2 regions of the Thiocapsa rosea genome follow, and region 2 is predicted to be linked to the other one. Evidence: predicted binding sites of a transcription regulator. Region 2 holds the regulator's gene; the other holds the start of a gene.
What was found. The regulator sigma-54, encoded in region 2, starts transcription at its own class of promoters, with help from an activator protein. The targets are predictions, from matches to a motif close to TGGCANGNTNCNTGCTT.
Positions count from the first base shown of each region.

Region 1 (14,467 bases), 400 kb from region 2:
CTCGCGTAGATCGAGCTCCAAGGGGGTCTCGATTAGGATGCGCAGCACGCCGATCGACGCACGTCGCAGCCCGTAAGGGTCTTTGGCCCCGGTGGGACGCAAGCCGATGCCGAATATCCCGACCAGGGTATCGACCCGATCGGCGATCGCCAGGACCCTTCCGCACGGGCTCGTCGGAAGGACATCGCCTGCGAACCTCGGCAGATACTGCTCTTCCATGGCAGCGCAGACACAGGGATCTTCGTTCGCGTGCTCGGCGTAATAGCGCCCCATCGTCCCCTGAAGGCCGGGAAACTCGTAGACCATTGAGGTGACCAGATCGCAGCGTGAGAGCCGAGCGGCGCGGGCAGCGAGATCCGGATCGACCCCGATCGAGGACGCCAGATCACGTGCCAGGCGCGCTACTCGGGCGCTCTTCTCGGCGACCGTGCCGAGCCGATCCTGGAAGACAACGGTCTCGAGCCGTTGGGCATATCCTTCCAACGGTTGTTTGAGGTCTTGGGCCCAAAAAAAGGCCGCATCCGCGAAACGCGGACGGATCACGCGCTCGTTGCCGGCACGGACCTGATCCGGATCTCGGCTCTCGATGTTGGCCACGGTGATGAAGGAAGCTTGCAAGACACCCGAGGTGTCCTCGACCGGGAAGTATTTTTGATTCGAGCGCATCGTCTCGATCAGAACCTCGGGGGGAATGGCGAGGTAGGCCGCGTCGAAGTGGCCCAGAATCGCGCTTGGCCATTCCACCAAGGCCGTGACCTCGTCGAGCAGCGCGTCATCGACCCGTGCGCGCAAACCATTCGCCGCGGCCAGCGCCTCGACCTGGCTGCGTACCAGATCCCGCCGCCGTTTGAAATCCGGCTCGACCGAACCCCGCGAGCGCAGGAGTTCGGCGTATTCCGTCGCGTCGGGGACGTTGATCGGGTCGGGGTGATGAAAGCGATGTCCGTGCGTGTGGCGACCGGCCTCGGTGCCCAGGATACGCCCCGGTATCGCTTCGGTCCCCAGGAGTAAGCAGACCCAGTGGACCGGGCGGACGAACTCTTCCGAGCCCTCGCCCCAACGCATTCGTTTGGGGATGGGAAGTCGGGCCAGCGCGGCTTCGGTCACATCCGGCACCAGGGAGGTCGTGAGCGCGCCGGACAGCGTGCTTCGGAATGCCAGCCATTCGCCCTTGTCCGTGACCTCGCGAGCGAGAGCATCGACCGGCACACCGCACGACCCGGCGAAACCCAAGGCGGCCTTGGTCGGCAGCCCGTCGGGCCCGAACGCGGATTGCACGGCAGGTCCCCGCCGCAGGATCTCCCGATCGGGCTGCCGGGTCAGAATGCCTCGCACCAAAAGGGCAAGTCGACGTGGCGAGGCGAAGGGCTCGATCGTCTCGAAGCCGATGCCGGCGCCGTCGAGTTGCTCGCGAAAACACCCGGCAAAGGCGTTCGAGAGTGCGAGCAAAGCGGTCGGAGGGAGTTCTTCGGTCCCGATCTCGACCAGAAGGTTACTGGTTGCGTCCAAAGTCGTCTCCCGTTAGCGGGTCAGCATCGGGAAGCCGAGGGCCTCCCGGCGGTCGAAATAAGCCTGGGCGACGGCTCGCGAAAGGGTGCGCACCCGCAGGATGAACCGCTGCCGCTCGGTGACCGAGATCGCGCCGCGCGCATCGAGCAGGTTGAAGGTGTGCGATGCCTTCAAGACGTGCTCGTAGGCCGGCAGCGGGAGCCCCTTCTCGACCATGGCGGCGCTCACCGCCTCGCAGGTGTCGAACTGCTTGAACAAGGCATCGACGTCGGCGTGCTCGAAGTTGTAGGCGGACTGCTCGACCTCGTTTTGATGATAGACATCGCCGTAGGTGACGACGCCCGCCGGGGTCTGGCTCCAGATCAGATCGTAGACGCTCTCCACACCCTGCAGGTACATGGCGATCCGTTCGAGGCCATAGGTGATCTCGCCGGTCACCGGCCGACAATCGATACCTCCCACCTGCTGGAAATAGGTGAACTGCGTCACCTCCATCCCGTTGAGCCAAACCTCCCAGCCGAGCCCCCAAGCACCCAAGGTTGGGGATTCCCAGTTGTCTTCGACAAATCGGATATCATGCACGAGCGGATCGATCCCGAGACGGCGCAGCGAGTCGAGATAAAGATCCTGAATCTCGAGCGGCGAGGGTTTCAGCACGACCTGGTATTGGTAGTAATGCTGGAGGCGGTTCGGATTCTCGCCGTAACGCCCGTCGGTCGGTCGACGCGAAGGCTGGACGTAGGCGCTGCGCCAAGGCTCTGGCCCGATGGATCGCAGAAAGGTTGCCGGATGGAAGGTTCCCGCGCCCACTTCCATGTCGAGTGGCTGAAGGATGACGCATCCCTGCTCGGCCCAATAACGCTCGAGGGCAAAAACGAGGCCCTGAAAGGTCGAGACATCCTCGCGATCGAGACTCAAGATCGTACTCCTTCGGCCCAGTGTTGACGAAAATCCAGCAGTATAGCGCCGAACGGCGAGATCGCGCCAAAGTTACAGCGATCGCCGATGGCCTCCGATCCGCGATGGCGTGTCGCCGCGGCCGCCCGTGCGCGCAAAACGCGCCATCGCCTGGTACCCTAGCGCAATCGACCGCTCGAATCCTCGGCCCCGAGCCGGCCTCCAAACGCAACCTTGATTCCTCCCGCCATGCGCACGCCCAAAGACGCGTCAGCCGAACGCCGCCACGCCGTGACGCACACGGCCGTCGTCGGGGCGGCGATCAATCTCGTGTTGTCCGTCGTGAAGATCATCGCAGGGGTATTCGGACACTCTCAAGCGCTGGTTGCCGACGGGATCCATTCACTCTCGGATCTGCTGTCCGATCTGCTGGTCCTGTTGGCCGGTCGCCGAGCCAGTCAGGGACCCGATCACGATCATCCGTACGGGCACGCCCGTTACGAAACGGTTGCAACCCTCCTGCTGGGTTTGCTGCTCATCGCGGTGGCGGTCGGCATTGCGTGGGATTCCATCGAGCGCCTGTTCCAGCCGGCGGCCTTGCTCCAGCCGGAGCCATTGACCCTGCTTGCGGCTCTGGCATCGATCCTGGTCAAGGAATGGCTCTACTGGTGGACGCTCGGCTATGCCAAGCGGGTCAAGTCGGATTTGCTGCGCGCCAACGCCTGGCATCATCGTACAGACGCGGTTTCTTCAGTGGTCGTACTGGTCGGGATTGCCGGGACCATGGCGGGCTTGGCCTATCTGGATGCGATCGCAGCCGTCGTGGTCGCGATCATGATTGCAAAGATCGGTTGGGAGCTCGGCTGGGAAGCGATCAATGAACTTGTCGATACCGGGCTGGAATCCGAGCGGCTGAACGCGGTCAAGGAGACGATTCGCTCGGTCGGAGGCGTGCGCGATATCCATATGCTGCGCACGCGCCGCTATGCCGGACAGGTTTCGGCCGACGTCCACGTCCTGGTCGATCCCCTCGTCAGCGTCTCCGAAGGGCATATGATCAGCCTTCTGGTGGAGCATCGGCTCAAGCGTGAGATCGACGAGATCACCGATGTGACCGTACATATTGATCCCGAAGACGACGATCGGTTTCCTCCCCCGGTCGGCCTTCCGCTCCGAGCCGAGGCGCTTGCTCGCCTCGCGTCGCTTTGGTCGGCGATTCCGGAGGCAAACGAGCGTGAACGAATGGTCTTCCATTATCTCCGAGGCCAAATCGATATCGAGGTCCATTTTCCGCTTGCCGCGTGCCGACGACAGGGTGCGGATGTGGCCGCTCTGCGCGAGCGGCTCGCCGCAGCGATCAAGGACGAGCCGGCCTTCCGCGATGTGCGCATCCTGTTCGGGTAACTCAACCGCGTCCAGAGCGAGATGCTCACTTTCGAGTGAATTCGACGCTTGGTGCATCCACGACCCTTCGCGGGGATGCGGTTTAGCGCACAATAACGGTGCGTTTTTTTTCGCCGAGCCTCATTGAGGTGCATCCATGCCGGAGCCGGCGACGTATCGCCTTGCCGCCAGCTCCTCGTCGGTTGGTCTCGGGCGGCCGCGATCAATCCGAGACGCGTGCTGCTCCAAAGATAACCTTGTTTAAACAATGCTTTGATGGTGCATCGGACCAATAGAGGCGTACGGATCCAGCCAGGGGGAGGCACCGCAAGATGTTTTGGCTCGGTAGATGCTAGACGGCCCGGAGGTGATCGACAGCGCCGGTCGTCTCCGGTCTCTAGACCCGACCCGGAGAACACCCATACACACCGAATCACCGCGACCCGCCGACCCATCGCGAGTCGTGCAGCCCGAAGGGCGACCTGCTAGGCTCCGAGCGGCCTCGGTGCGCCCGAAGGCGACAGACCTATCATGCCGCCGTCCGGCCATGTATCCCCCGAACCCACAGCAGCGGAGAAATCCCAAATGACAGACGTGATCAAAATGATCAAGGACAACGACGTGAAGTTCGTCGACCTTCGCTTCACCGACACACGCGGCAAGGAGCAGCACGTCTCCATGCCAGTGCGGGTGGTCGACGAAGACCTCTTCAAGGACGGCAAGATGTTCGACGGCTCGTCGATCGCGGGCTGGAAGGGCATCGAGGCGTCGGACATGGTCCTGATGCCCGAGCCCTCCACCGCCGTGTTGGACCCCTTCACGGACGAGAACACCCTGATTATCCGCTGCGACATCCTGGAACCCGACACCATGACCGGGTACGAGCGCGACCCGCGCTCCCTGGCCAAGCGCGCGGAAGCCTATCTGAAGTCCACCGGCATCGCCGACACGGCCTACTTCGGCCCAGAGCCCGAGTTTTTCATCCTCGACGATGTGCGCTGGGGCGCGGAGATGAGCGGCGCCTTCTACAAGATCGATTCCGAGGAGGCCGGCTGGAACTCCGAGCGCGTCTTCGCCGACGGCAACATGGGGCATCGCCCGAGCACGAAAGGCGGTTACTTCCCGGTCCCGCCGGTTGATTCGCTCAATGATATCCGCGCAGCCATGTGTCTTGCGCTCGAAGAAATGGGTGTGCCGGTCGAGGTCCATCACCACGAAGTCGCAACCGCGGGCCAATGCGAGATCGGCACCCAGTTCGATACCCTCGTATCCCGCGCAGACAAGAATCAAATCACCAAGTACGTCGTCCAGAACGTCGCACATGCCTACGGCAAGACCGCGACCTTCATGCCTAAGCCCTTGGTCGGCGACAACGGCAGCGGCATGCATGTGCACCAGTCGCTGAGCAAGGACGGCCAGAATATCTTTGCCGGCGACAAGTACGCAGGCTTGTCCGACACGGCCCTCTACTACATCGGCGGTATCATCAAGCACGCCCGCTCTCTCAACGCCTTGACCAACCCCTCCACCAACTCGTACAAACGATTGGTGCCGGGCTTCGAGGCCCCTGTGATGCTCGCCTATTCGGCGCGCAACCGCTCCGCCTCCGTACGCATTCCCTATGTCGCCAGTCCCAAGGGTCGTCGGATCGAGGTCCGTTTCCCGGATTCGACCTGTAACCCCTATCTGGCGTTCGCCGCGATGATGATGGCCGGCCTGGACGGCATCCAGAACAAGATCCATCCCGGCGATGCCATGGATAAGGATCTCTACGATCTGCCGCGCGAAGAGGCGAAGGCCATCCCGACGGTCTGTCACTCGCTGGATATGGCCTTGGAGCATCTGGACAAAGACAGGGAATACCTCACCGCCGGTGGCGTCTTCACCGATGATCTGATCGACGCCTATATCGCTCTGAAGATGGGCGAGGTCACCCGCATCCGGATGACCACTCACCCGGTCGAGTTCGACATGTACTACAGCCTCTAGAACAGGGCTGCTCTCGAGCATACCGACAGAGGCCCCTCCAGGGGCCTCTGTCGTTTTCGGTTGAGCCCTAAATCCCGGTCGACTATTCTTCGACCATGATCAGACACGCGTTCGCCGTCCTCGCTCTCTTAACGCCCTTGGCTTGGAGCGCCGAGATCTTTCGCTGGGTCGACGCCGACGGACGCACCCACTTCTCGGATCGACGGCCTCCGGATGCGGCGGCGCAGCGCATTGTTCCCGATACGGGTTCGGTCGGCGACTCCACCCCCGATGGCGCGACGCCGTCGGATGATGTGCCGCTTCTCGGACCCTACGCGGCCTTCGACATCCTGACACCGGCCGCCGGTGCTGTCCTGCTGCAGCAGACCGATACACTCGAGATCCAACTTGAGCTGGAGCCGCCGTTGCTCGAAGGCCATCGCCTCGATCTCATGCTCGATGATCGCGCGGTCCCCGTCGAGGCGGGATCGACGCGGTTTCAAATAAAGGGCGTCGGTTTCGAGGCACACCGTATCCAAGCGCGCGTGCAGGATGCGCTCGGAATGGTGGTCGCGACGACTCCGTCGCTTGAGCTTGAGCTGCGCCAATCCATTCCCCCCGGGGTATTGCCCTAAGCCTGCCTGATTGCACTGACTTTCCCGAACGACCGAGCCGATCTGCGATGGTATGCTTTTCGCATGTCGTCGGTGTCGAAATGGACGCCAGAGTCCGCGTGTCGCGCCGTTTGTCTGCGTAAGCCTCCCGCAGCCCGACCGTCGACGTTACACCCTCCGTCTTCGCGTGCGCCCTCGGTCACGCGCGACCTTGTCAGCCGTTCGGATGAGAGATCATGAGTATTCAGCCAGCCCCGAAGCCGGCCCTAGAGCGGACGATCCTCGATCACCTGAACACGGCCGTCCTCCTGTTCGATAAGGACTTACGTCTTCTGTATATCAATCCCGCGGCCGAGATGCTCTTCGAGATCAGTGCTCGACACATGATCGGACACCATGCACTCAACCTGCTTCCCTGCCCCGACCACCAGGTTGAAGCGCGTTTGAAGGCCGCTTTGGAGTCGCGTCACCCCTTTACGGAGCGCGAGATCAATGTCGTTGCCGGCGACGGGCGCACCAAGACGGTGAACTGCACCGTCCTACCGCTGCACCATTTTGATGCACACGATCAAGTGCTCGTCGAGCTCGCTCAGGTCGACCGTCAACTCCGGATCACCCGTGAGGAGCATCTGCTGTCTCAGCACCAGGCCACCCAAGCCCTCATCCGCGGTTTAGCGCACGAGATCAAGAACCCGCTCGGCGGATTGCGCGGCGCCGCGCAGTTGCTCGAGCAGGAGCTTCCAGATCCCGGGTTGCGTGAATACACGCGAATCATCATCGACGAGGCCGACCGACTCCAGGATCTGGTGAACCGGATGGTCGGCCCCAGTCGCTTGCCGCGCCGAGCCTTGGTCAATATCCACAATGTCCTCGAGCATGTCCGTGGACTCATCCTCGCGGAATCACCGACCGGTCCGCGCGTGCAGCGCGACTATGACCCGAGTATCCCGGATTTCATGGCCGATCAGGACCGCTTGATTCAGGCCTTCCTGAACCTAGCTCGCAACGCCGCCGCCGCGGCCGGAATGACGGGTCGGATCGAGCTGCGCACCCGCGTTTTGCGTCAATTCACGATCGGAAACCGTCGTCATCGCCTTGTGCTGCAGGCGCAGATTCGTGATAACGGACCCGGAATCCCGCTGGAGATCGAGGATCGAATCTTCTTTCCGATGGTGTCGGGCCACCAAGGCGGTACCGGGCTGGGCCTACCCATCGCCCAAGAGCTGATCAGTCAACATGGAGGTCTCATCGAATGCGAGAGCCGGCCGGGCGAGACCACGTTTTGCGTCTATCTGCCGTTGGAGACGGACTATGAATAATCGCGAGCCCAAGGTCTGGGTCATCGACGACGACAGGTCCATCCGATGGGTGCTCGAGCGCGCACTGCGCAAGGCTGAGATGCACGTGACGTGTTTCTCCAACGGGGTCGGTGTCATGGAAGCGCTCCAGCGCGAGCAGCCGGATGTCATCCTGACCGATATCCGTATGCCCGGAATCGACGGGTTGGATCTTTTACGGCAGGTCTCGGCCCGCTATCCCGGGTTGCCCGTGATCATCATGACCGCACATTCCGACCTCGACAGCGCGGTGTCGGCCTTTCATGGCGGTGCCTTCGAGTACCTGCCCAAGCCCTTCGATCTCGACGAGGCCGTCGGACAGGTCAACCGTGCGTGCCGGCGCGGTCGCGAGGAGCGCTCCGAAGAGATCGTGATGACCAAGGCGCCGGATATCATCGGCGAGGCACCTGCCATGCAGGAGGTCTTTCGGGCGATCGGCCGACTTGCGCGCTCCAACATCACGGTTCTGATCAACGGCGAATCCGGAACCGGGAAAGAGTTGGTGGCACGCGCACTGCACCGCCACAGTCCGCGCAGCGATCGACCCTTCATCGCCTTGAACATGGCCGCAATCCCAAGGGATCTTCTGGAATCGGAGCTGTTCGGTCACGAGCGCGGCTCCTTTACGGGTGCCCAAAGTCGGCGCGAAGGGCGGTTCGAGCAGGCCGACGGGGGAACCTTGTTCCTCGACGAGATCGGCGATATGCCTGCCGAGCTTCAAACCCGACTCCTGCGGGTGCTCGCCGACGGCGAGTTCTACCGCGTCGGCGGCGTTGCCCCGACGCGGGTCGACGTGCGGATCATCGCCGCGACGCACCAAAACCTTGAGGAATTGGTTCGGCAAGGCCGTTTTCGCGAAGACTTGTTCCATCGTCTCAACGTCATCCGGATTCATCTCCCCGCGCTGCGCAATCGGCGCGAAGACGTTCCGGTGTTGATGCGGCACTTTCTCGCCCAGGCGGCCCTGGAGCTGACGTGCGAGCCGAAGGTGCTCGCGCCGAGTGCGATCGATCACCTGAAGCGGCTTGACTGGCCCGGCAATGTTCGCCAGCTTGAGAACACCGCTCGCTGGGTGACCGTCATGGCCTCTGGCAAAGAGATTCACGCCGAGGATCTGCCGCCCGAGCTCAACGCCTCGTTTTCCGAGCCGGCTCGCGATGAGCCCTGGGAGACGGTGTTTCGCCGCTGGGTCCGTCAGAGCCTCAAACAGGGCCAGGGTGCCTTGCTGGACACGGCCATGCCGGTGTTCGAGCAAATCCTCATCCAGACCGCCTTGGAGCATACCGGCGGGCGTCGGCAAGAGGCTGCGCGACTCCTCGGCTGGGGACGCAACACCCTGACACGCAAGATCAAGGAGCTGCAGCTCGACATCGAGATCGACCCGGAAGAGCCCTCGGCGGATGAGGATTCAGCTCGGAGCCCCCAAATCACTTAGGCGCAGCCAATCCAATCCAACACACGACGCATACCGCGCTAAGCGCGGTTTAAAGATCCGGAGAATGACTTGGACAGTATGAGTATCGAGCTGAAAGGCTCGGAGATTTCGTCGATTGATTTGAAGGACGGATGCCTGAGCCTGCATTTCTCACGGGCTTATCTCGTGAAGACGATGACGGGTTCGACCGAGCGGACGCGTTGGCAGCAGGCAGGGAACTTAGTGATCGAAGGGGTGGAGGAAACCTCGACGATTCCGAGTGGGCCGCTCGTCTGTCGGGGAGGGGACATCGAGGAGAACATCTTCACGTATCGCGATATGATCCCGATCCCGCTCGAGAGTCGAGGGCATGCGCGCTGTGTGCTGAGTTTCGAGGGGGTTGAGGATCCGTTCGTCGCTCAGGGAACGGCGATCAGACTGGACATGCGCGAAACACCCAAATACATCGAGCATTTACGCTGAACTGCGTCTTGCGTAGGCCCTTTCGTTGTGAGCCGCGTCCGAGGTTCGGACGCGATCTCCAGCCTCCAGCCGTGCCGAGCGGATCGGGTCGGATCAGTTGCGCGCAGAGCCGACGATCTCATGAGCAATGTCGACGACGCGATTGGCCATATCTTGGTATTCCTGCCGATAGTTGACCAGCAAGCCGTCCGTCGCCGCCCAGTAATCCTTGCCTGAAACCCCGTGCTCATGCTCGTAGTCGATGAACTGCTTTTGCATCCCGAGCATCTTTTCGATCAACTCCTGCTTTTCCTTCTTCAGCGCGGCGATATCGCTCATGTCGGTGTCCTCATAGGGTTTTTGGCCGCCTTGGAGCGGCGATGTTAGAACTTTCACAAACCTTAATATAGCATGCAGCGAGACGCCTCGGTCAACCGCCGAACCTGTTCGCGTGTCGATCGACCCCGGCCGCGACCGGCCTTCCCGCCCACGCCCTGCACACTGGATCCGCGATGTTTGATGTCATCCTCTACGAGCCCGAGATTCCGCCCAATACCGGCAATGTCATGCGGCTCTGTGCCAACGCCGGTCTGCGACTCAACCTGATCGAGCCGCTCGGTTTCGCTCTGGAGGATCGACTGCTCCGGCGTGCCGGGCTCGATTATCGGGAATGGGCAGAGGTCCAGGTGTATCGCACGCTGGAAACCTGCCTTGCGGCGATCCGCCCGCAGCGGCTTTTCGCACTCTCGACCCGAGGCTCGACCGCCTATACGAGTCCGCACTACGACACCGGAGACGCATTTGTATTCGGCCCGGAGACACGAGGTCTGCCGCAAGCCTTGCTCGACACCCTTCCGAGGGATCGATGCCTTTATATCCCGATGCGTCCGGGCAATCGCAGTCTCAATCTCTCCAACGCCGTTGCGGTCGTCGCGTTCGAGGCATGGCGCCAAACAGGGTTTGAAGGAGCGGTTTAGCCGAACTCCGCCTTTGGCTCGCGATCGAGCAGGGCGCGCGTTGCGCTCTCGGGCGAGACGCCTTCGTAGAGCACCCGGTAGACCTGCTCGCTGATCGGCATCTCGATGCCCAAGCGCGATGCGAGCCGATGCATGGCAAGCGCGGTCACGACACCTTCGACCTCTTGGCCGATCTTGGACTGTGCATCGGCCAAGCTCGCCCCGGCAGCAAGCGCAAGGCCCATCCGCCGGTTCCGTGATTGGTTGTCCGTGCAGGTCAGGACCAGATCGCCGATGCCGGCGAGGCCCATGAAGGTCTCCTTGCGCCCGCCCAAGGCGGTGCCGACCCGAATCAGCTCGGCAAGCCCTCGCGTAATGAGCGCGGCGCGGGTATTGGCGCCGAAACCGAGACCGTCGGCGATCCCGGTGGCGATCGCGAGCACGTTCTTGGCGGCTCCACACACCTCGACACCGACCATATCCGAGCTCGTATAGGCGCGAAACCGCTCCCCATGCAAAAGCCGTGCAACACGCTCGGCGAACGCGGCATCGGCCGAGGCGACCGTCACGGCGGTCGGGAGTCCGTGCGCGACCTCCTGAGCAAAGCTGGGTCCGGACACCACCGCGAGCGCGCGGGCGCCAAGACTCTCCCGGGCCACGGCGTGGAGCAGCTCCCCGCTTGCCGGATCAAGGCCCTTGGTTGCCCAAGCCACGCCCATCGCAGCGGGCAGTTGCCGTGCGATCTGTTCCGCAACGCGTCGAAACGCGTGACTCGGAACCACGATCAAGCAGTCGCTCGCCCCGTCAAGCGCTTCCTCCAGGGAGGCGGTCGCAGATAGATCTGCAGGAAGCGGGACTCCGGGCAGGAAGAGGCGGTTCTCGCCGTCGCGACGCAAGGCGTCGATCTGCTCGATCTCGTGACCCCACATCCGCACGCGGTGTCCATTACGACACAGCAGGATGGCGAGCGCTGTTCCCCAAGATCCTGCACCCAGAACCGCGATGGCGGCCTTCGCGCCATCAGCCTGCAGGGAATCGCCCGGCATGGTCGTGCTCAATGCTGGCTCGGCTGCTCGACAGCGTCGCCCTGCGCGCGCTGCATGGCCTCCTGCTGATGTTGCGCAAACAGGGCGTCGAAATTGACATGCTGCAGAACGAGCTGCGGGAAGCTGCCCTTGGACACCAGATCGGAGACGACCTCGCGGGCGTAGGGAAAGAGCAGATTGGGACAGTAGGCACCGACCATCGCGCCCATCTCCTGCTCGGCAAAACCGGCGATGCCGAAGATCCCGGCTTGCTGCACCTCGACGATAAAGGCCGTCTTATCCCCGAGCTGTGCCGAGACGGTCACGGAGAGCACGACCTCGAAAAGGTCCTCCTGGATCCGATTGACCTTGGTGCTGACATTGAGCTCGTGCGTAGGCTTCCACTCGCCGCGAAAGATGTCCGGCGCATTGGGAGATTCGAATGACGCGTCTTTGACGTAGATCCGTTGGACGGAGAACTGTCGCTCCGATTGGGTACGGGGGTCGTTGCTTTGTACGTTCTCGGCCATGTGGTGGTTCCTTATCGAAGACTTGATCGACGGTTGGATCAAAGACGGGGAGGATCGGGCGCCGGCGCGGCCGACCCCGGGATGGGTGACCGCGTCAGCGTTTCTTGCGCGTGAGCGGCAGGCTCGCGGCTTCCCACGCCATGATGCCGCCCTGCAGGTTGAAGACCTGCTCGAACCCTTCCTTTCGCAGTTGGCTACAAGCCATGGACGACTGAGCTCCGGAACGGCAGTTGATGATGATCGGTTTGGCCTTGTGCTTTGTCAGCGTGGCGATCTGGTTCTTGAATCCGTTCATCGGGACGTTGATCGCGTTGATGATGTGGCCCTTTGCAAAATCGGCCGCCGGCCGAACGTCGATGACCACCGCGTCTTGGTGGTTGATCATCTCGGTTGCCGCCAAAGGCTCGACGCTCCCTTTGCCGCCCACGATGATGTTGTGGGTCAGCAACCCCAAGATGACGAACAACGCCACGAAAAGGTACCAGTGGCTTCCGACGAATTCCACGATTTGGTCTAACAGCATCGCTCTGCGATCTCATTGATTAGGCAAGACTTCGGGTATGCCGCGACCGGCGCCTCGACCACGGGTCGAGCACGCCGGGGGCGCAGTTGCCCGCAACTGCCCTCGGGATGATTAAGGTGGCGAATTATAAGGAGTAGGGACGCGGGCGTCATCCCGCAGTGCATCGATTCAGTGGGTGTGCTGACAGAAGACCTCGCGCATCATCCCGATCAGCTGGAGGGTTCTGCCGTCGCTGACCCGGTAATACACGCGATTGGCATCCTTGCGCGAGGCCAAGATGCCCTTGTCGCGCAGAATCGCCAGGTGTTGGGAGATGTTGCTCTGCGAGGTGCCGACGTGGTCCACGATCTCCTGGACGCTGACCTCTTGGTCGCCCAGGGTACAGAGGATCTTCAGGCGCAGGGGGTGCGACATGGCTTTCAGCGATCGGGATGCTCGCTCGATATCCGCATCGTCCGCGAACAGGTTCATCGCGTCGGGGTCGTTGACCGGGTCGTTCAGGACCGGGCGGGAAGGCTGGCTCGGATTGCTCACCATCGGATCCTGTCTCATCAATTCTTAAGCATACAATAATAAACTCTTTCCGGCAGAGTGCGAAGTACATGTACCCCGCAGCCCGGGCTTGCCCGAGGAGGACGGTCGGGCGGCCGAGAGCCGAGGGTCCGCATCGTCGGCCGTCGGTTCTTTCCACGGCTTCCGATCGGGCCTCGGACGATGCGTATAATCAGACGACCGATTCGCACCACGACCCACTCCCTCACCGCCGTGCCCAGGACCGACGCAACAGGACATCCCGAGCGGCTTCACCGCGAGCCGTTCGCTCATCGGCGTCACCGAGCGCTCGATTGGATCGGGCACCGCGTTGCGCGCCCGGCGCTGATCTGCGTCCTGATGACGGCGTCGGCGGCTGCGGTGCTGGCGGAGACGGCCTCGGACGAGACCTTGGATACGCGCGCGAAAGATCTTCAGGAGATCCAGCAGCAGGTCGAGACCGTGGGTCGGGAGCTCATCGAGCAGCACGCGGACCGTCGTGCCTTGATCGCGGAGCTCGAGGTCCGGGAGCGCGAGGTTGCCGAGGCGGCCGTCAGCGGCCGAGAGTTGGCGCGCGCCGTTGCCGAGCAAACCCGTGTTGCCGAGGCGCTGCGGCTGCGTCATCTCGAGGAGTACGCCGCACTCGAGCAGGAACTCGCGCTCTGGGCGGACCTGGTGCGCACCGCTTATGTCATGGGTCGGGCCGATCGTCTACGACTTCTTTTGAATCAAGAAGATACCGCTCAAGCGAGCCGTATCCTATCGTATTTCGCCTATTTGAATCGAGAACAGCTGCGTAGGATCACGGCCATCCAGGCGCGCGTCGAGCGGCTCACGCGCTTGGCCCACGACGCCGAACGCGAGGCGGAGCGTCTGATCGATCTCGCACGCCGCCAAGAAACGGCGCGGCTTCGCTTGGAGGCCGCGCGGCAAGAACGCGCCGCGGTCTTGGGTCGATTGGAAGCCAGCATTGCCGGCCAAACGGAGAATCTCGAGGTCCTTGAGCGTGATGCCGAGGCGCTGCGGCTCTTGGTCGAGCACCTGCGTCAGCGTGCGCAGATCCGTGCCGAGCTGGACATCCGGCGTGATCCGTTTCCGGAGCGCCGAGGGCGCTTGGCATGGCCTCTGCTCCACGGCGAGATCCTTGCCGAGTTCGGAACGCTCAAACCCGATTCGGAGCTGCGCTGGGACGGCGTATTGCTGGCGGCGCGGCAAGGCGAAGAGGTGCGCGCCGTGCATGACGGGCGGGTGATCCACGCCGATTGGCTGCGTGGGTTCGGGTTGCTCTTGATGATCGATCACGGTGATGGCTACATGT
Region 1 covers NZ_RBXL01000001.1:1,580,483-1,594,949, reverse strand. The annotation lists gene glyS (glycine--tRNA ligase subunit beta) at 1-1,509, opposite strand, end outside; gene glyQ (glycine--tRNA ligase subunit alpha) at 1,522-2,427, opposite strand; gene BDD21_RS07280 (cation diffusion facilitator family transporter) at 2,656-3,810, shown strand; gene glnA (glutamate--ammonia ligase) at 4,375-5,778, shown strand; gene BDD21_RS07270 (DUF4124 domain-containing protein) at 5,874-6,392, shown strand; gene glnL (nitrogen regulation protein NR(II)) at 6,608-7,690, shown strand; gene ntrC (nitrogen regulation protein NR(I)) at 7,683-9,143, shown strand; gene BDD21_RS07255 (hypothetical protein) at 9,222-9,605, shown strand; gene BDD21_RS07250 (hypothetical protein) at 9,699-9,923, opposite strand; gene BDD21_RS07245 (tRNA (cytidine(34)-2'-O)-methyltransferase) at 10,097-10,561, shown strand; gene BDD21_RS07240 (NAD(P)H-dependent glycerol-3-phosphate dehydrogenase) at 10,558-11,586, opposite strand; gene secB (protein-export chaperone SecB) at 11,595-12,095, opposite strand; gene BDD21_RS07230 (rhodanese-like domain-containing protein) at 12,190-12,618, opposite strand; gene BDD21_RS07225 (ArsR/SmtB family transcription factor) at 12,787-13,155, opposite strand; gene BDD21_RS07220 (murein hydrolase activator EnvC family protein) at 13,333-14,467, shown strand, end outside.
Region 1: a site for sigma-54 is predicted at 4,128-4,144, ahead of glnA (glutamate--ammonia ligase). Genes of this name have one in related genera too.

Region 2 (14,467 bases):
AGCTGCCCGGTGATCAGCTTGAGCAAGGTCGTCTTGCCCGTGCCGCTTGGCCCCATGACGGCGGTCACTGCGCCGCGCCGGATGTCCATGTCGACCCGGTGGAGCACGACCTGCGAGCCGCGGCGAAAGGAAAGTCCGCGGATCTTCACCAGGACCTCGCCGCCGGCGCGCGAGCGTTTCTCCGGCGAGGAGCCGGCGCTTGGAGCATCGGGTGTAGCCGCGGGCTCGGAGGAGCCGATCGCGGAGGCTGCGGCGAGGGGTGTCGCTCGGGGGCGTCGACTTCCCATAGATCGTATCGCTGTCGGCGCGGGTGGAAAACACGGCATTCTGGCCGGCTCGCGCTGGGGCGTCAACCGCCGGAGCCTCAATCGCCGGAGCGCCAACGCCCAGACCGTCAACACCCGGCCCGTCAACACCCGGCCCGTCAACTCAGGCCGAGCAACTCCACGAGTGACTGCCAGCGGCGCACGTCCTCGAATCGTGCTCTGCCCATCAGCGCGAGCGCGGGTCGTCCTCGGGCGGCCGCCGCAAGCCCCTCCAGCCAGCCACGCGCAGCGCGCAGATCGGTGCCGAGCTCTGCGGGCACCGCACATGCCAGGGCCGATGCGTGCGACCCCGCTGCCGCCGACACCGATTCGAGCAGCACGTATGCGGACCCGGCAAGGTCGTCTGCGTGGCTCTGATCCGGGCACAGGATCCAGCCGCCGAAATGCTCGCCGAGACGCGCCTGAACCCCGGCAGACTCCGCGACCGCCGCTGCGCCGGGATCATGACGGAGATAAAATGCGAAGGATGCCGGCACATCGCGACCCCATCGCGCGATACGCCCCGCATCCACCTGCCCCCAGGCATCGGCGTCGAGCGCAACGGCGTCGAGCGCGTTGGCAAAATAGGTTAGCCGCCAATCCTCGGGGAGGTCGTCCGGATAGAAGTCGGCGTCGCCGGGCGAGGGATCCCATCCGGTTCTAACGGGGAGAATGCGACTCATGGTCTCAAGGTTGCTCCGATAGGATCGTCTTTCGCGGTGGAGATGCCTTCCGCGCGACGCAGGACCGCTCATTGGTGTATTTTGCATCGCGCGGCCTTGTTCGTATGAACCGGCCACATTGCCGACCACAACAATCGGATGGACAAGCGCCGTAGGGTGGACAAGCGCAGCGCAGTCCACCGACGCCGGTGCAAGGCTTGGTGGACTGCGCTGCGCTTGTCCACCCTACCTGACGGTCCAATCAAGAAGGTCCATCGCCCCGCTGCCGATGGGGACGCGACGCGATGGAGGATCTCGGAGCAGCATGACAGATCGACGCAGACTCGGCAGCCCGCCGGTTGAGCTCGCGCTCGGCGAATCAGCCAAGATCAAGGCACTCGGACGCGCCGTCGTCGAGACCGAGGCCGCGTCGGTCACCGCGCTGGCAGAGCGGATCGACGACAACTTCGTGTCCGCATGCCGCTATATGCTGGCCTGCGAGGGCCGCATCGTCGTGCTCGGGATGGGCAAGTCGGGCCACATCGGCGGGAAGATCGCGGCGACCCTAGCGAGCACCGGCAGCCCCGCCTTCTTTGTGCATCCGGGCGAGGCCAGCCATGGCGACCTCGGCATGATCACGCCCCGCGACGTCGTTTTGGCCCTGTCCAACTCGGGCGAAACCGCGGAACTCCTGATGCTGCTGCCCTTGCTCAAGCGGCTCGGCGTGCCGCTGATCAGCATGACAGGCAAGCCCAAGTCGACCTTGGCCCGCGAGGGCGACGTCCATCTCGACGTGAGTGTCGCAAGCGAGGCCTGTCCGCTCGGCCTCGCCCCGACCTCGAGCACGACGGCAACCCTGGTGATGGGCGATGCGCTGGCCATCGCCCTGCTCGAGAGCCGCGGCTTCACCGCCGAGGACTTCGCTCGCTCCCATCCGGCCGGCAGCCTCGGACGCCGTCTGTTGCTGCACGTCGGCGAGGTCATGCATCGCGACGAGCAATTGCCGTCGGTCCCTCTGGGCACGACCCTGCGCGCCACACTTGAAGAGATGTCCCGCAAAGGCTTGGGCATGAGCGCCGTGGTCGACGACGAGGGACGCCTTGCCGGGATCTTCACCGACGGCGACCTGCGACGCGCCCTCGACCGCGGGATCGATGTCCATCGCACCGCCATCGACACCGTACTGACCCGCAACTGCATCACGATCAAGGCCGACGCCCTCGCCGCAGAGGCCCTGCGTCTCATGGAGTCGAAATCCATCAACGCGCTGCTGGTCATCGACGACACCGGCCGACCCGTCGGCGCATTGAACATGCACGATCTGCTGCGCGCCGGGGTCATGTGAGGGAGCCGTCCAGCCGTCCAGCCGTCCAGCCGCCAGCCGCCAGCCGCCAGCCGCCAGCCGCCAGCCGCCAGCCAAAAGCTGACACCCGGAAGCTGAAAGCTGAAAGCTGAAAGCTGAAAGCTGAAAGCTGAAAGCTGGAGGCCGGAAGCTGGAGGCAGGAGGCAGGAGGCAGGAGGCAGGAAGCAGGAAGCTAGAAACCCGAGGCTCCCCGCCCCACCGAATCGACACCCAAGAGGACTGACCCCATGCACGACATCCTCGAACGCGCCGCCCGGATCCGCCTGGTCATCTTCGACGTCGACGGGGTGCTGACCGACGGCAGTCTCTATCTCGGCGACGACGGCCAGGAATACAAGGCGTTCAACTCGCGTGACGGACACGGCATGGTGATGCTCCGGGAGAGCGGGGTTCAGATTGGAATCATCACGGGCCGGACCTCGCAGGTGGTCAGTATCCGCATGAAGAGTCTCGGAGTGGAGCACCTCTTCCAAGGCTGCCGCGACAAGCTCCCGGCCTACGAGGCGCTCAAGCGGGAGCTGTCCATCGACGACGAGGCCATCGCCTATGTCGGAGACGACCTCGTGGATCTGCCCGTCATGCGCCGGGTCGGACTCGCCGTTGCGGTCGCCGACGCGCACCATCTGGTGCGCGGCCATGCCCATCTGTGCACCCAAGCCCGCGGCGGTCGCGGGGCTGCGCGCGAGGTCTGCGAGCTGATCATGGAGGCGCAGGGCACTTGGGCGCGGATCCTCGCCGACACACCATGAGCGGACGTCTTCGGGTCAGCGACCTGCCGATCTGGTCCGCACGTCAGTGGATGCTCGCTGTCTTCTTCGTCGGCTCCGGGCTCTTGGGATGGTGGCAGCTGCGCCCCGAACCCGAGCCGGCCGCACCCGCGGTCGAGCGTGCGCGGCTCCCGGATTATGTCGTGGCACGCTTCAGCGCCGTGGAGACCGACGACACGGGCAAACCGAGCCGACGCTTGGTCGCCGAGGAGCTGCGCCAATATATCGAGGAGGATCTCTCTGAGCTGGATCGCCCGCGCATGACACTCTATCAGCGTGAAGGCGAGACCGAAGCCGAGCCCTGGCGCGCACGCGCGGACAGCGGGCTGGTCCTCCCCGGCGGCGACGAGGTCCGTCTCGAGGGCGCCGTGGAGCTCGAGCGCAAGGGCGACGCGAGTCGGCCCGCCACCCGCATGGAGACCGAGCTGATGCGCATCTGGCATAAACGGGCCTTCGCCGAGACCGATCGCGCGGTCCAAGTCACCAGTGCGTCGGATCGGCTGAACGCGACCGGGATGCGCCTCTGGTACGAGGAGCCCGTACGTGCCCAGTTCGACGGACGCGCGCATATCTTTATCGCACCCGAGCAGACCGAGACGCCATGAGCGAGAGAGGAATCGACAACCGGCGGTGCCGGGGCACTGCCCCGGCCGCGACCCTGGCCTTCGTCATGGCCCTCGCGTGCGCCCCGGCAGTGGCGCTCGAGGACGATGCAAGCCAACCCATCTTGATCGAAGCAGACGATGTCGAGGTCCTGGAGGCGGAGAACACCAGCATCTATGTCGGCAATGTCCAGGTCGACCAAGGGAGCATGCGACTCCTCGGCGATCATGTGACCGTTTATCATCGCGACGACCGCCGCCCGCGCTTTATCATTGCGCTCGGCGCGCCGGCCAGCTTCAAACAGCTCCTCGACAACGACGAGGGCGAGGTCCTGGCCTTCGCCAAACGGATGGAATACGACGCCGACAAGGACGAGCTCACCCTCATCGAGGACGCCTTGCTGATTCAGGGGGCCGACCGCGTCGCGAGCGAGCGCATCGTCTACGATCGCGCCCGTGCCCATTTCCGCGCGGGAGGCGGCGGACGGGTCAAGATCACCATCACGCCGGAGGGAGAATGAGGCTAAACCGCGTCCGAGGCGACCGATGACATCCGATCGGAAACCACCCTTGAACGATCCAAAGAGACTCGGCGGAGACGCGGTTTAGGATGAAGGATTCTATTGCGGATTCCGACTTAGGCTCGGGCTCGGGCTCGACGACACTGCGCGCGGAGCATCTGAAGAAGAGCTATCGCGGTCGTCAGGTGTTGCGCGACGTGAGCGTCGGCGTGGACGCCGGCGAGGTCGTGGGCCTGCTCGGACCCAACGGCGCGGGCAAGACCACCTGCTTTTATCTGATCGTCGGACTCATTCCGGCGGACGAGGGCCGCATTGCGCTGAGCGGGCAGGACATCACCCTGAAACCCATGCATGCGCGCGCGCGCGCCGGACTGAGCTATCTGGCACAAGAGCCCTCGGTGTTTCGCAAGCTCAGCGCGCGCGACAACATCCTTGCTATCCTGGAGGCGCGCGGCGACCTGTCTCGGGCCGATCGCAATCTGCGCTGCGAGCGCCTGCTCGAAGAGCTCGGGATCGCCCATGTCAGCGGCTCGCTCGCGCTCAGCCTCTCTGGCGGGGAGCGACGGCGCCTCGAGATCGCGCGTGCGCTCGCGGTGGACCCCCTGGTGATGCTGCTCGACGAGCCCTTCGCGGGCGTCGACCCCATCGCCGTCGGGGACATCAAGGCCATCGTGTCGCATTTGCGCGATCGCGGGATCGGCGTGCTGATCACGGATCACAACGTCCGCGAGACGCTCGATATCTGCGACCGGGGCTACATCATCAGCTCCGGGTGCGTCATCGCGGCCGGCACCCCCGCGCAGCTCCTGGCCGATCAGCAGGTCCGCGATGTCTACCTCGGCGCGGATTTTTCCATGTAGGTGCGAACCGGGAGGTACCTCGAGATGCGAATCGGTTGGCTGCTCTTTCCGAGATGTTGGGTGTAAGATGAGATCCTGCCCCGGCTGATGACGCCTTCACCGGACTGAAACGGCTAGAATCGACCAGCATTGGCCATGGCGGTCACCTGATCGAACACCTCGAAAAGCGCATCCGCGATTCATGAAGCAATCCATCCAGCTTCGGCTCGGCCAACACCTGACCATGACGCCTCAGTTGCAGCAGGCGATCCGTCTGTTGCAGCTCTCCACGCTTGAGCTCCAGAAGGAGATTCAGGAGGCGCTGGACACCAACCTCATGTTGGAGGAAGGCGACGACGCGGATCGCTTCAACGTCGCCGAGACGCAGCAGTCAGGCACGATTCAGAGCGAGGACATCGAAACACCTCGGGTCACCGTCGAGCAGTCGATCGACCGCGAGATCCACGCCGAATCCAACGAGATGCCCGAAGAGCTGCCGGTCGACACACTCTGGACCGACGTCTTCGACTCCCACCTGCCGAGCACCTCGCACGGCTCGGACGACGGCTCGGACTACGATCCCTTTGCCCAGCAAAGCCGCCCTCAGACCCTGCTCGACCACCTCGCCTGGCAGCTCAATCTGTGCAGACTGAGCGAGCGCGACAACATGATCGCCCAAGCGGTCATCGATTCGATCGACGCCGACGGCTATCTGCGCATCGATGTCGAGGAGCTGCTCCTGACCATCGATCACCCCGAAATCAGTGCCGAGGAGGTGGAGGCTGTCGTTCACCGCGTTCAGTCCTTCGACCCGCCGGGGGTGGGTGCCCGCAACCTCCCGGAATGTCTGCTGATACAACTCAGTCAGCTGCCCCCCCAAACACCTTGGCGGAGCACCGCGACGGCGATCTGCCGCGACGGGTTCGAGTATCTGGCCAAGCGCGATGTCGCCTCGCTGGTCCGTCAGCTGAAGGAATCCGAGGACACGGTCGCAGGTGCGCTGGCGTTGATCCGACGGCTCAATCCGCGCCCCGGAAGCCTGATTGCCGGCACGCCGGCCCAGTATGTCGTCCCGGATATCTTCGTGCGCAAACGCGAGGGCCGATGGTCGGTCGAACTCAATCCCGACTCGATGCCTAAACTCAGAGTGAACGCCGACTACGCGCGCCTGATCCGACGCGCCGATCAGAGCGCGGACGGCGTCACCTTGAAGAGCCATTTGCAGGAGGCACGCTGGTTCATCAAGAGCCTGGCCAGCCGCAACGACACGGTGCTGCGCGTCGGCGCGAAGATCGTCGAGATGCAGCAGGAATTCTTCGAGCACGGGGACGAGGCGATGAAACCGATGGTTCTGCGCGATGTCGCCGAGGCATTGGAGCTTCACGAGTCGACCGTATCCCGAGTGACCACGCAGAAATACATGCACACGCCGCGGGGAACCTTTGAGTTCAAGTATTTCTTTTCCTCGCACGTCAACACCGCTTCCGGCGGCGAATGCTCGTCGACCGCCATTCGTGCCCTGATCCGCAAGCTGATCGCCGGCGAGTCCGCGCGAAAGCCCATGAGCGACAGTAAGATCGCCCAAGAGCTCGGCGATCAGGGGATCAATGTCGCGCGGCGAACCGTCGCCAAGTACCGCGAGGCCATGGGGGTTCCACCCTCGAACGAGCGCAAGCGCCTGGATTGACAGGCCGTTTGAACCATAAGGAGTCACAAGATGCAGATCAACCTGACGGGTCATCACATCGACGTCACCGATGCGCTGAAAGGCTACGTCGACACGAAGTTCGAGCGCCTTGCGCGGCACTTCGACCACGTCATCAACGCTCACGTCATCCTGAGCGTCGAGAAGCTTGCCCAAAAAGCGGAGGCCACACTGCACATCAACGGCAGCAAGGTCTTTGCCGACTCGGTCCACGAGGACATGTATGCCGCAATCGACGGGCTGATCGACAAGCTCGATCGTCAGGTCCTGCGCCACAAGGAGAAGAAGAGCGATCATCGCGCAGCGAGCCCGAAGGTCAGCGAGATCGAGGAGTCGGATCAGACCTGACGCACCGGCGTTGTCAGAACGCCGCTGATACCTTCGAGGGGCGCTCTTGCCCCGTCGGAGGCGTTCAACGAACGGGATCGGGCACGAGGCCGGCATGCGGGATCGCCGGCCTCTGCCAGACATCCGAGGATAATCAGCATCCATGACCACACGCCCTTGCCCGCCGTCGCTGCGCGGACATCGATCCAAGAGCCACCAGCTGCAGCGCTGCGCGCCCGCAGCGCACGGGAGCCGATACCGATGCTCAGCCCCGATCTAATCAACGAGGCCCGTATCGGTCACGGCCTCGAGATTTCCAGCAAGAAGCGTTTGCTCGAAACCCTTGCCGAGCTACTCGCCAACGACCACCCCCGTTTGAGCACGGAGAGCGTCTTCGAGCGCCTCCTCGAGCGCGAACGCCTCGGCAGCACCGGACTCGGTCACGGTGTCGCCCTGCCCCATGCCCGGATCAAGGAGGTCTCTCAGGTGATCGGGGCCTTCGTGCAAACCGCCCGCGGGGTGGATTACGATGCAGCCGACGGCGAGCCGGTCGATCTGGCGTTCGCGCTCTTGGTTCCCGAGACCGCGACCGAGGAGCACCTGCAGCTGCTCGCCTATTTGGCAAGTCGCTTCAGCGAGTCGGCAACCCGCGCACGTCTGCGCGATGCGAGCTCGCCCACGGCCATTCTGGACCTTCTCAGAGCGACCTAGCCGTCAAGCGCGGCCGCCGGCGATGATCGAAAGTCTTCAATCCCTGATCTCGCAGACCGGGCCGCGGCTCAAGCTGCGCTGGCTCACGCCCGAGCCGGCGAGCCCGCGCCCGTTGCGCGGCGAGGATCCGGGACGTTCGAGGCAGTCGCTGATCGGCTCTCTGAACTGCATTCATCCCAATCGCCTGCAGGTCATCGGACACGCGGAGCTGCTCTACCTAGCAGAACTGGGCCGGACCGCCTTCGGCGAGACCGTGGAGAGGCTCTTCTCGGATCGTCCGACCGCCGTCATCTTCTCCGACGGCATCGACCCGGAGCCCGCCTTTCGAGAGGCCGCCGAGCAGACCCTCACGCCGCTGCTCGGCTCCTCCCTCGGCGACGAGGAGCTGATCAATCACCTGCGTTATTTCCTCACCCATGCCCTCGCCGAGCGCCGCACGGTGCACGGGGTCTTCATCGAGGTCCTGGGTATGGGCGTTCTGCTGGTCGGCGATCCGGCCGTCGGCAAGAGCGAGCTGGCGCTCGATCTGATCGCGCGAGGACATCGGCTCATCGCCGACGACGCACCCCGTTTCGCACGCATTGCCCCCGAGACCTTGGAGGGCACCTGCCCCGAGGCCCTGCGCGATTTTCTCGAGGTCCGCGGCCTGGGGATTCTCAACATCCGCGCCATGTTCGGAGAAGGCGCCGTCGTGCGCAGCAAGACATTGAACCTGATCATCGATCTTCAGCCGCTCGACAAACATCAACTCGAGTCGATCGACCGGCTCAGCGGCAGCCTCTCGGTGCGCAACATCCTCGGGGTTGCCGTCCCCAAGATCACGATGCCGGTCGCACCCGGCCGCAACCTGGCGATCCTGGTGGAGGCGGCCGTGCGACACCAGATTCTGCGCATTCGCGGATACGATGCCGGCGTCGATTTCATCGACCGCCAGGCGCGTGCCATCAGCATCGATCGACCCGACCCGCCGAGATCACCGTCATGACGCAAGCACCGGCAGAGGAACAGGCACGCGAACGACTGCCGAACGTCGGCAAGCCGATGAGGCTCGTCATCCTCAGCGGCCTGTCCGGCTCGGGCAAGAGCGTCGCGCTTCACACCCTGGAAGACGTAGGGTTCTACTGCATCGACAACCTGCCGCTGTTCTTGTTAGAGAATCTCGCCCTCGGGCTGCACGAGGGGCTGGATGATGCCTTCACCATGACGGCGGTCGGGATCGACGCCCGCACCAGTCCGAGCAGCGGCCCGGACGAGCTGCGACACCTTCCCGAGCTGGTGCACTCGGCGCGCGAGCGCGGCATCGGCTGCGATGTCCTCTTCCTCGACGCCCAGACCGAAACCCTGATCAAGCGCTTCAGCGAGACCCGCCGCAAGCATCCCTTGACCCGCGGCGATCGCTCGCTGCCGGAGGCGATCGCACTCGAGCGCCGACTCCTCGAGCCGATCCGAAGCTGCGCCGACATCCGTATCGACACCACCCAAACCAACGTCCACGAGCTGCGCGATCTCGTGCGCAGCCGTTTGGTCGGCGGCGCCTCGCCGAAGGCGTCCATCCTGCTGCAGTCCTTCGGTTTCAAGCACGGGGTTCCCCACGATGTGGATTTTGTCTTCGACCTGCGCAGCCTGCCCAATCCGCATTGGCAACCCGAGCTGCGGCGCTTGACCGGACGCGATCGTCCCGTGATGGAATTCCTCGATTCCGCGGACGCCTTTTGCCGAATGCGCGCCGACATCCAGGGATTCTTCGATCGCTGGATCCCCAGCTTCGAGACGGACGGGCGCAGCTATCTGACGATCGCGATCGGCTGCACGGGCGGGCAGCACCGCTCGGTCTTTATGACCGAATCCCTGCGGCATCATTTCGAGTCCAACGGCCATCAGGTGATGGTCCGGCATCGGGATCTCCCTTGAGCGTCGGCATCCTGATGATGACCCATCAGCCATGCGGCGCGGATCTGCTGCGGGTCACGACGGCGATTCTCGGCGAATGCCCGCCGGGGGTGGAGGCGATGGAGGTCGTCAACGATGTGCCCTGCGAGGTCGTGACGGCGGAAGCCGCCGAACGCTTGGAGCGGCTGGACACGGGCGAGGGCGTGCTGATCCTGACCGACCTCTACGGCTCGACACCGGCCAATGTCGCGGTATCGCTGCTCGCGATCCATGAGCAGGCGCGAGTCATTGCAGGACTGAACCTACCCATGTTGTTGCGCGCCCTGACCTATGCCTCGCTCGACCTGGATGACGTGGCCGAGAAGGCCTTGCAGGGCGGACGCGACGGCGTCTTGCTCTGCTCGCGACGAGACGACCGCGCATGATTCGCAAAGAGATCGAGATCCTCAACAAGCTGGGTCTGCATGCCCGTGCGGCCGCCAAGCTCGTGCAATGCGCCGGGCGGTTCGCCAGCCATGTCGAGATCGCGCGGCGCGGCCAAAGCGTCAACGGCAAGAGCATTATGGGCGTGATGATGCTGGCCGCGAGTCAGGGCACCCGGATCACGGTCGAGGCGGCCGGCGAGGACGAGGATGCCGCCATGGCCGCGATCGAGGCACTGATCGGCGACCGTTTCGGAGAGTCGGAATGACCACCGCCTTTCAGGGGATCGGCATCTCCACCAGTCGCTCGCTCGCGCTCGGACCCGCCTTCGTGGACGGGCGCGGCGGCCATACCGTCTCGCAATCCGCCATCGCGGCCGACCAGGTCGCCGCCGAGATCGAGCGGCTCGACGTGGCCGTCGCCGCCGCGCGTGGGGCCCTCAAAGCGGTGCGCAACCAGATCCCGCATCACACGCCGCTGAACATCGCAGAGTTCATCGACACGCACCTGCTGATGCTCGAGGACGCCGCCTTGGTCGAGGAGGTGCGTCGCATCGTTACCGAGCAGCTTTGCAATGCCGAGTGGGCGCTGCAACGGCAGCGCGACACCCTGGTGCGGATCTTCGACGAGATGGACGACCCCTATCTGCGCACCCGCCGCGACGACGTCGAGCATGTCGTCCAGCAGATTCAAGCCTTCCTGCAGGGCGCGGTCGAGCAAAACGAGCCATCCACCCGGGATCTGGAGGGCCGGGTCGTGGTGGCGCGCGACCTTGCGCCCGCGGAAGCGATCCTCCTGCGCCATCGCGGTGCGGTCGCATTCGTGACCGAATTCGGCGGGCCCATGTCCCACACCGCCATCCTGGCGCGTAGCCTCGGCGTACCCGCCGTGATGGGCATCCACAACATCACACGCTATCTGCGCCAGGGCGAGCTCATCCTGGTCGACGGCGAGACCGGCACCGTGCTGGCCGATGCCGACCCCCTGACACTGGACTTTTTCCGCGACCGCCTACGCGCCGCGGAGGCCCGTCAGTTACGTTTGCGCGGCCTGGTCGGCCGAGCTTCGGTCACACGCGACGGGGTCGAGATCGGCCTCCTTGCGAATCTCGAGCTCCCCGAGGACGTGGAGCTTGCGAAGGCCAACGGGGCCAGCGGGGTCGGACTTTATCGCACCGAGTTCCTCTACATGAATCGCCGGGATCTCCCCGACGAGGAGGAGCATCTGGCGAGCTACGCGGCGATCGTCGCCGGGCTCGGCGGGATCCCCGTGACCATCCGCACGCTGGATCTGGGCGTCGACAAACGCGTCGATACCCTGCTCGAGCCGGGTCCCGGGGTCTCGAACCCGGCGCTGGGACTGCGCGCGATCCGACTCTGCCTCAAGGAGCCCGATCTCTTCCGGCCGCAGCTGCGCGCGATCCTGCGCGCCTCCGCGATCGGCCCGATCCGGCTGATGCTGCCGCTCGTCTCCAACGTCCACGAGGTCGATACGGTTCTCGCGCTGATCCGGCAGATCAAGGGCCAACTCGACCGCGACGGTCTCGACTATGACCCGCAACTCCCGATCGGCGCCATGATCGAGGTCCCAGCGGCCGCACTTGCCGCACGCGCGCTCGCGCGGCGCCTGGATTTTCTGTCGATCGGAACCAACGACCTCATCCAGTACACGCTCGCGATCGACCGCCTCGACGACGGCGTCAACTATCTCTTCGACCCCACACACCCGGCCATCCTGCGCCTCATCCGCATGACCATCGAGGCCGCACGCGAGCTGAACCGACCGGTCAGCATGTGCGGCGAGATGGCGGGCGATCCGCGCTTCACCCGCCTGCTGCTCGGAATCGGGCTGCGCGAATTCAGCATGCAGCCGGGCGCCATCCTCGACGTTAAAGAGGTCCTGCTTCAGGCCGACACGCTCGACCTGATGCGCCGCACCGAAGCACTCTTCGCCCGTCTCGACGATACGGATCCGGGTGCGCTGATCGACGAGCTCAACGCGGCTTAAACCGCGTCCGGCGTTCTCAATCGGTGTCGGCCTGAAAACGGCACCCTCGACGACACCAAATGCCTTATCCCTGACGCGGTTTAAGGAAAGGAAAATCCAAGAGACGATGCAGAATCGAGGCGAACACCTTGATTCACTTGTAGGATGGGCAGAGCGTCAGCGAAACCCATCCTCCAAACCGCCGCGCTTCCGGGTTTCACTCCGATGCCCTTGGCGCGTGGAGGATGGGTTTCGCTGTGCTCGGTCGGTGCCGGGAGCGAGGCGTTGGCGCGTGGAGGATGGGTTTCGCTGTGCTCGGTCGGTGCCGGGAGCGAGGCGTTGGCGCGTGGAGGATGGGTTTCGCTGTGCTCTACCCATCCTACGGCTATCGGCTGTTTTTGAATCCTGTCCAAAATTCCTTAAACCGCGTCGCGCCGACGGTTGTTGGCCGCTGCGAGGCTGCGCCGACACGCCAACGATTCCAGGTCGTGCCGAACGCGGTTTAAGCACGCCAGCGGGAGAGGATCTCCATGCAGATCCGATTCATCTCCTCCGCGCGCTCTGAGCTATCGGCCTCGGTATAGGCGCGCAGCTCGGGCGCATTGCCCGAAGGGCGCAGGTGCGCGATCTCGCCGTTGACGAAGGTGATCCTCAGACCGTCGGTGCCATCCAGATCGGCGACCGGACCGAATGCAGCGCCGAAAACGGCCTGTGCGGCCGCCTTGTCTCGGGCAGGGTCGCCGCGGTGGATCTCGGCAAGACGCGCCCGTGCGATCTCGGTCGGGAAATCCTTCAGACGATCGCTCCACGTGAAGCGACGCGGGAGATCGGCGGAGAGGGCCGACACGGGTTTCCCCTGCTCCACGGATGCACGCAGGATGGCGATCGCGACCAAAACAGCATCCCGTGTCGGCAAGGCCGGCAGGATGCGACCGTCCTGCTCGATGTCGGTCGCGAGTAGAAAGCCGCCGTTCGCCTCGTAGCCGACCACCCGGTCCATGCCGCGGTCGACGAGATTCTGCATCCCTTCGATGACGAAGGGCGATCCGATCCGGGTGCGCAGCACCGTTTCGAAGCAGCCGGATCGCTCGACCGCCGTGTTGCTGCTCACGGGTGTCACCACCCCGCGGGCGCCGAGTTGGCGCGCACACAGGATCCCGGCGATGTCACCGCGCAACCATTCTCCCGTCTCGTCTCCGACCAGCGGACGGTCGCCGTCCCCGTCGGCGGAAACCAGGGCATCGAAACGCCCCGTCGCGGCCCAGTCGCGCGCAAGAGAAACCTCTTCGGGACGAATCGCCTCGGTATCGACAGGGACAAAGACCTCCGAGAACCCCAGCCGCGTCACGCGTGCGCCGAGCCCCTCCAGCACATCGACATAAGCGCCCCGAGCAACGCTGGAGTGCTCGTAGACGCCGACGTGCAGGCCGCTCAGACAGCCCGACGGGAAGAAATCCAGGTAGCGATCGAGGTAGTCTCGATAGGCGAGCGGATCCTCCTCGGGAAGCGCATCGGACTGGTCTTCGACGAAGGCGCCGGCCGTGTCGAACAGCGTCTCGGCAACCTCGAGCGGTTGTCCGCGGATGCCCTCCTCGTCGCGCTTGAGGATCTCGCCTGTCGGCAGATTAAACTTGATGCCGTTGCGATCGTCCGGGATGTGGCTGCCGGTCACCATCAGGCTTGGAGCACCGCGCGCCAACCCCCAGGCGGCAACAGCCGGACTCGGGATACGCCCGAGGTAGCGAGGTCGACAGCCGAGGTCCAGCGCCGCCCGGGCGCAGGCAACCAGGATCCTGCTCGTGCTGGGCCGCAGATCACCACCCAACCCGACCTCGGCATTCGGTGCGAGCGCGCCGCTCGCGCGAAGATAGCCGAGAAAGCCAGCGGTATAGGCATAGCACACCCGATCGGTCATCGCCTGCACCAACCCGCGGGCACCGCTGGTTCCGAACGCCACGCCGCTCATGGTCATCAAATCGCCGATCTGCATACAGACTCCTCGTGTCGATTTCGGGGTATCGAAACCCTCACGGCCTATCCTATCCCGGAAGCGCTTCCGTGGCTCGCATCGGCGCCATTCGTCGGGGAACGGGGGATGCGCTCCCCGGTCAACCCACCCGGGGGGGTGTCCCTCGGGGTCACGGATCGGTTAAGCTCGGGCACACCGTCGGCCCCGCGTCTCGGGCATCGAGCCGCCCTACGAGAACAATTCGGCGATGATTCCCGGCGGACACGGCGACTGCGCGGTTGCAGCATCAAGGATCGAGACTTGGTCACGCCCGGCAACGCATGCCCGGTCACGCTGACCCGAGTCAAAGGCGATGGATCCGCCGACCTTCACAGACGACTACCACTTAGAGGACTAC
Region 2 covers NZ_RBXL01000001.1:1,183,569-1,198,035, forward strand. The annotation lists gene BDD21_RS05440 (ABC transporter ATP-binding protein) at 1-287, opposite strand, end outside; gene BDD21_RS05445 (hypothetical protein) at 425-988, opposite strand; gene BDD21_RS05450 (KpsF/GutQ family sugar-phosphate isomerase) at 1,293-2,312, shown strand; gene kdsC (3-deoxy-manno-octulosonate-8-phosphatase KdsC) at 2,558-3,079, shown strand; gene lptC (LPS export ABC transporter periplasmic protein LptC) at 3,076-3,702, shown strand; gene lptA (lipopolysaccharide transport periplasmic protein LptA) at 3,699-4,220, shown strand; gene lptB (LPS export ABC transporter ATP-binding protein) at 4,310-5,080, shown strand; gene BDD21_RS05480 (RNA polymerase factor sigma-54) at 5,262-6,746, shown strand; gene hpf (ribosome hibernation-promoting factor, HPF/YfiA family) at 6,777-7,112, shown strand; gene BDD21_RS05490 (PTS sugar transporter subunit IIA) at 7,353-7,802, shown strand; gene hprK (HPr(Ser) kinase/phosphatase) at 7,825-8,787, shown strand; gene rapZ (RNase adapter RapZ) at 8,844-9,713, shown strand; gene BDD21_RS05505 (PTS sugar transporter subunit IIA) at 9,710-10,117, shown strand; gene BDD21_RS05510 (HPr family phosphocarrier protein) at 10,114-10,383, shown strand; gene ptsP (phosphoenolpyruvate--protein phosphotransferase) at 10,380-12,122, shown strand; gene BDD21_RS05520 (phosphomannomutase) at 12,604-14,091, opposite strand.